3 regions of the Arthrobacter alpinus genome follow, and region 2 is predicted to be linked to each of the others. Evidence: predicted binding sites of a transcription regulator. Region 2 holds the regulator's gene; each other region holds the start of a gene.
What was found. Region 2 encodes LexA, which represses DNA repair genes until DNA is damaged. Its sites were predicted from a motif close to TCGAACANNTGTTCGA; they were not measured.
Positions count from the first base shown of each region.

Region 1 (2,267 bases), 750 kb from region 2:
CGGACCGACAGTTAGCCAGACCACAGCTTCGCTGGAGTCCCTCATGAAACGAGGATAAGCAGCCTCACCGCCCTACGGAAGTGTTCGCTCACGAATCCGGCCTTGATACGCCGGCCGAGTGAGACGCGCTCGGACTCGTGTTCAACTCCGGGTGAAGGAACGCCGTACGGCACAGTTCTCGGCATCGAACACTCCACGCCGCGGTAAACACTTTCGGGTACGCCGTTCCACATCCCAAGACGATCCTAATTTTCACCGACTACACACCGACTGAATTCCAGCTGACAGGCAGGCCAGCCCACTCCAACGCTCCACCGACCAATGATGCTGGCCAATGGCCCCACCGTGTCCTGTCCTCACGAGAAGCACACGGTCTTAAAGCTCATAGAAAGAGAGGCTAAACAAGCGGCACGTTTGGGACGGGGTAAATCGAAACAAAGCGTGGGGTGCTAGCTATTTCTTGAGTCATCACCGAAAGCGCTCGTGAGCTCGGTGGTAGTGCCACCTTAACCGGGCGCGGGCTGCTGGCTCCGCTGCTGCCAGCCGGCGCCTTTGGCTACTCGGCGAAGGCTTCACAGCCCGAACAGATCATCGCCACCGTGTGGCAGAGCTACTCATGGAGAGACTCCCGAACGACACCATCGCTGGCTGTTGGGTGTAACGCCGAAGACGGTTGCCAACTTGCGTCTCGCCGATGTTCTTGAAGCTGGGAGCGGAGACCAGGCTGGAGGCTGCAGTGCCAATACGCGGCTGAGGTGGCGTACTCGCGGCTAGGACTCGCCCTTACCTCCTGCACAGGCACGCCTATTCGGATATTTTTTCACTTCTTCAATATTAGGGGTTTGTACGTTCTAATTTTGGTGATGGAATGGTGTTATGGACAAATTCCATCCGGAGCTGATACCCCAAAGCGCAGGCACTCAGCCTGCGGCAGGGTCGTGGTCACCGGCGCCCGGCATAGTTGCCGCCTACCCAGTTCAGCATCCGGCATACCCGGCCCGGCGGCAGTGCGCCCGAGACCTCTCCTGCCCCGGCGCTCCTGTTCCCGACCTACCTGTTCCCAACCCGCCTGTTCCCAACCCGCTTGAGCTATCCCGACTACTGGCCAACGTGCCGCATCTGCCCGTCGCATCCTCCGATCTAGACATCGATTCCATCGAGGCTCTGGCTGAGGCCGAGTACCTGTGCTCTGTCTCCACCTTGCGCAGCCTCGCGCTCATCGAATCGGGGATTGCTGCCTTCAAGGCCAGGGCCATCGAACGGCTTGACGCCGCGTCCACGAGGCTCGGCATGGTTGCCGAACTGGACCCGTGGCAGCAAGAAGTCCTGTCGATTTCCACAACAGCCGAACTTTGTGCGGCCCTAGTCCTTCCCCAATGCTCCGGTGCGGAACTGAAGAGACAAAGCACGTCCTTAGTCCGCCAGCATCCAAATACCTTGGCGGCACTGTCCAACGGTTCCATCTCCTGGCGCAACACCAACGCAATCCTTGACCAACTTCAAACCCTGGCTGAAACTAAAACACCGTCCGGCAGCCAGGCCGTTCCGGACGAAGCACCGCGTGAGTTTGAGCACCAGCTGCTTGATCTGGCACCTGGAATGACCACTGCAAAATTCCTTGTCCACGCCCGCCGCCTGAGGGAACGCACCCACCCCTACAGCATGGCCACGCGCCATGTATTGGCAGTTGCCGACCGAAAACTGGTGCTTGTACCGGACCAAGATGGCATGTCATGGCTTTCGATGTTCCTTCCCGCGGACGCCGCGCAGGGTATCTGGAACCAAGCCACCCGCACAGCCCGCACCCTGCAGGGGCCACGTGAACACCGAACCTTGACCCAACTTCGTTTGGACGTGCTTGCGCAATGGCTGCTTGCAACCGGCACCTCTCCGGATCAAAGTCACGGCGCCATCAAAGCCGGCCAGGCGCAGGACACCGTTCCGGTAACCGATGACGCGGCGCCGGCGCAGGGCAGCGCCACCCGGCCCCTGGCGCAGGTCCTGGTCACCATTCCCCTGCTGACAGTGCTGGGCCGTTCCAATGAGCCGGCCGAGCTTGAAGGCTACGGCCCCATCCCGCCAAAAATGGCCCAGGAACTGGCCGCCGGCTGCCCCACGCTGTACCGGATCATGGTGGGCCCCTACACGAACGAGTACCTGTCCATGGATCCCACCCGCTACCGGGTTTCCGCTGCCACCAGGATAATCCTGAGAGCCCGAGATGGCACATGCGTGGGCACCGGCTGCAATACCGTCACCGCCGACAC
Region 1 covers NZ_CP012677.1:1,686,848-1,689,114, forward strand. Annotated here, with positions in the region: gene AOC05_RS07475 (HNH endonuclease signature motif containing protein) at 877-2,267, shown strand, end outside.
Region 1: a site for LexA is predicted at 580-595, ahead of AOC05_RS07475 (HNH endonuclease signature motif containing protein). Genes of this name have one in related genera too.

Region 2 (2,267 bases):
GCTTCCTTGGCGTCCAGCGGAACACCAAAGGTGTTCTCGTTGACGTTGAGCAAAACAGGAACGTCGATTTGCGGGGCACCGTAGGGATGTTGTCCGCGCAGATCGTCGCGGAGCGGTAATTGGCTGAGGCGTTCAAACTGATCCATGGGACTAGTTTAAGTGCCGTGGACGTCAAGACTGAACTTGTGACAGGTAACGTCCGACCATTTGGCTATTTGGGGTTCGGGACAAACAGTTGCTGGCCTGCCTGCACCACGTTGGTGGTCAGCTCATTCAAGGCCACGATCTCACCCACGACTTCTCGAACATCGCGGCTTGAATCGCTGGCAGCCGCAATGGACCACAGACTCTCGCCTTGCAAGACCGTGACAGTGGTTGCGTAGTCCGCCATGTCGATGGGGCTGAACTTTGTGGCGGCGTTGGCAGGACTGGCCAGGGCTCCCAGGAGCAGGGCCAACACCGAGAATACGAGCACTGTGCTGAGCAGCAGGGCCGGAATGCCGAGCAGGATCATGCGCCCTCGCCGGGTCAGCCGCAGGGGCGCGGCGCCGGGGGTTGCTGCAAGGACGGGACGTCCAATTGTTGAAATCACCAATGCGCTCATGACTAAGGCTCCTTTTCACACCGTGAAGTTTCTTCCCGTGGGAGCCCACCAGGCGGGGCGTCCCAGTCGTTCCGCAGGAGCAAAACTTCCATAAACAATTTGTTCGATAGAACGTATGTTCTAACTCGCTACTACTGTTTTAGCATCTATTGACGACTCCTGACAAGACTCGCTAGAACAAATGTTTGAAATTCCCACTTTTCTGGCTTAATCTTGAGGGTAAGGATTCGCCTCTGAAAGCAGTCCACCAGCAGGCACTGACATTATTAGTGGCATCCACGAAAGGACCGAAGGATCATGACGCTCCCAGAACCTCCGCACCGCATCCCCCAGGCACCGAGCAGGGCCGGCATGAAGGGTCTGACGGTCCGCCAAAAGAAGATCCTTGAGTGCATCCAGCGCTCTATTGCTGACAAGGGTTACCCGCCGTCCATGCGTGAAATTGGCGACGACGTGGGATTGGCAAGCCTTTCCAGCGTCACCCACCAGCTCACCCAGTTGGAGCGGCACGGCTACCTGCGTCGTGATCCCAAGCGTCCACGTGCCATGGAAGTTCTCATTCCCCTCGTCCTTGACGACGGCGTGGTTGCCATTGAGGGTGTGAGCTCACCGGAGCAGGTCCGCAGTTCCAACGGCCTGAATTTTGCACAACTCAGCAGTTCCTCGGACACGGCATTCGTTCCGCTGGTGGGACGGATCGCCGCCGGCGGTCCTATCCTGGCCGATCAGATGGTCGATGACATCATGCCGTTGCCGCGCCAGATCGTCGGCAGCGGCGAGCTCTTTATGCTCAAGGTGGTTGGCGACTCCATGATTGACGCCGCCATCTGTGACGGCGACTGGGTTGTTATCCGGCGCCAGAACACCGCCAACAATGGTGATATTGTGGCCGCCCTGCTCGAGGATGAGGCCACTGTCAAGACGTTTCGCCAGCGTGATGGCCACACCTGGCTGTTGCCGCAGAACACCCGCTACGAGCCCATCCTGGGCGACAACGCCACTGTCATGGGCAAGGTCGTCTCGGTGCTGCGCAGCCTCTAGCAAATGCCAACGAAGAAGCGCCCCGGGCAATGCTCGGGGCGCTTTGTCGTGCGTGGCTCGCTGCGGGTGCCGGCACCCACCATCCCGAGGCCGTGCCGGGCTACTTGCCGGAGAGCCGCTCTAGCGCCGACAGGGCCACGGCCCTGTCCTTGGTGGACCAAAAAGGTGGCAGGGCGGCCCGCAGGAACCCGCCGTAGCTGGCGTTGGCCAGGCGGGAATCAAGGACCGCCACAACTCCCCTGTCACTGCTAGAGCGGATAAGCCGGCCCACGCCCTGGGCCAGGCGAATAGCCGCATGGGTTGCGGAGATGGCGATGAAGCCGTCCCCCCCGCTTTGGGCCACGGCCCTGGCCCGTGCCGTGACCAGCGGATCGTCGGGACGGGGGAACGGGATCCTGTCAATGACCACCAGCCGGCAGGAGGCCCCCTGCACATCAACTCCCTGCCACAAGGACATGGTGCCAAAAAGGCAGGTGTCGGGTTCCTCGGCAAATTCCTTGATCAGGCCGGCGATCGAGGCGTCTCCCTGACAAAGAATCTTGACCTTGAGCTTCTTGCGCAGCTTTTCGGCAGCGTCCTCGGCCGCACGGCGTGAGGAGAACAACGCCAGCGTCCCTCCCCC
Region 2 covers NZ_CP012677.1:933,341-935,607, reverse strand. Annotated here, with positions in the region: gene AOC05_RS04055 (histidinol-phosphate transaminase) at 1-146, opposite strand, end outside; gene AOC05_RS04050 (LysM peptidoglycan-binding domain-containing protein) at 212-604, opposite strand; gene lexA (transcriptional repressor LexA) at 902-1,645, shown strand; gene AOC05_RS04040 (ATP-dependent DNA helicase) at 1,746-2,267, opposite strand, start outside.

Region 3 (2,267 bases), 1.7 Mb from region 2:
GCCAGCAGCCCGCACGGCGGGAACACGCCCACCCGTCGAGATGGCAAGCCTCGCGATCTCCTCGATGGCGTCGTGCCGCGTCGGCAGCGTCACTGGGCACCCCTGGAACGTCAACCTCATGGGCGGTGGCATCTGGCGCCACCTCCACAGGGCGAAACCCGTTCTGGGAGATCGCAAGGACCAAGGCCGCCTGCGGAAAAGTAGTTGCACGGAGCAATTGTGTGATCGAAAACCGATCACCAACACTGATGTGCTCTTTGAGCTCATTTGGAAGCCGGTATCGTCCAGCAATTCGGCCAGTTACTCTTCTACTGCCGTCTCTGTGCCTGCATCGTTTTGACCACGGAATTGCGCAATCACTCTGTCAAAGAGTGACTTTGCCAGCAAAAGGTTGCGCTCGCCATCCACCGGATCGGGGCTAGCCGGCAGGTAAATACTCATACTGAGCGGCTCCCGCGAAGAGGCAAGTCGTTGAATATCAACAGTGTGGAGCCTTCTCACCCCTAGCGGTCCACCCGCTTCCTGCCGGACGAAAAGGCACCTAAACGTGGTGCAGGCAGCGGGTGACAACACCCCACACGGTGAGCTCCGCCGCACCTGGGCCACCGCCAGGGACAGGTAACGGCTGGTTGGCGGGCTCTGCGAGCAGGGAGGTTCCGGCGTCGCGCATCACCAAGCGGCGGATCAACAGCTCGCCATCCATCACAGCAACCACCACGGAACCATCCTTGGGCGCAAGGGACCTGTCGACGATGACCTCGTCACCGTCGCTGATACCGGCGCCCGCCATGGAGTCCCCCGCAACGCGCATGATGAACGTGCATGTGCGGTCCCTAATTAGGTGCCTGTTGAGGTCGATGCCGCCGTTGAAATAATCGCGCGCCGGGGAAGGAAACCCTCGGGGGTCGGTGTCCGGGGCAAGCGGCACTGCCAGGTCCATACCAAACACCACACCACCGCCTAGAACAAGTATTCGAGTAATTAGTGTAGCACCGGCAGGCCCCCTCTGTTCCCGAATCGGGGTGCATGCTTAGATGGAACCATGCCCATCCTCATTGTTCTGCGCGGCAATTCCGGCTCCGGGAAGAGCACTGTGGCCAGGGCGTTGCAGCGCGAACTCGGTGCGGCTTGGATCGAGCAGGACTATTTCCGCAGGGTGGTCCTGGGCGAGAGGGGCAACTACTCCCCTCTCACCGTGGAGCTGATTGAACGCTCCAGCGCACTGGCCCTGCGCCACGGGCGCACGGTCATCATGGACGGCATATTCAACGCTTCGAAGTACGGTGAGGCGTTCCGGCGGCTCCGCGACGGACACCCCGGCCCCAGCTGGTTCTACGCCTATGACCTGACGCTGGAAGAGACTGTCCACCGCCACCAAAGCCGCCCGCGCAAGGCTGCCCACTTCGGCGAAAAACAGATGGGCGGATGGTATCGCGGCTGGGACCCGCTGCCCGGGATCCACGAACAGCGCATCCTGGCCGCGGATTCCCTGGAGGCGACTGTGGCGCGAATCCTCACCGATCTCGGGGTTTGAGAATGCGCGACGGGGCGCTGGATGGAGCCCAGCGGGACGAGTTAGGCTGTCAGCCCCAGCTGGCTCATACGCCGGGAATGGCTGCGCGTCAGGGACGTCAGGATTGCGGAAATCTCGGCGGCGGCCTCTTCCTGGGTCCCGTCGGGGCTCAAGCCCACCAGAAAACTGTGCTGCGCTCCAATCCTTTGCGTCTGAGCCAGGGCCTCGCCCACCAGGCGCCGTCCCCACAAAGCCAGCCGTGAGGAAAGCCGCGGGTCCTCCCCCAACATGGTCTGCAACCGTTCCTCCAACAGTGCCCGCTGCTGCTCGCTGGTGCGCACCTGCGCAACCACCTCGCTGGTGTCCGCGTCAAGGTGCGCGCAGATGGCAGCGTAAAAGTCCTCGGTGATGGCATCCACCACATACGCCTTCATCAACGACTCATGCCAGTCGGCGGGCCGGGTCCGCTCATGGAAGGCCTCCACGATCCGCTGGAACGGCAACATGGCTAGCTCCGGGTCCATCCCCATCACTTCCAGACGGGCACACACAATCTCAAAGTGGCCAAACTCGGCCACCGCCATTTTCCCCACGACGGCGCGGTCGCGCAGGGTGGGCGAATAGCGGGCATCGGAGGACAGTCGCTCAAAAGCGGACAACTTCCCGTAGGCAATACTGCCCAGCAGGTCAACGACAAATTTGTCGTAGCGGGCGCTGAGCTCGCCGGCCGAAACTGAATCGTCGGCGTCGGAAG
Region 3 covers NZ_CP012677.1:2,600,361-2,602,627, forward strand. Annotated here, with positions in the region: gene AOC05_RS20825 (hypothetical protein) at 1-148, opposite strand, end outside; gene AOC05_RS19470 (hypothetical protein) at 301-441, opposite strand; gene AOC05_RS11715 (LexA family protein) at 542-940, opposite strand; gene AOC05_RS11720 (AAA family ATPase) at 1,043-1,534, shown strand; gene AOC05_RS11725 (ferritin-like fold-containing protein) at 1,576-2,267, opposite strand, start outside.
Region 3: a site for LexA is predicted at 962-977, ahead of AOC05_RS11715 (LexA family protein). Genes of this name have one in related genera too.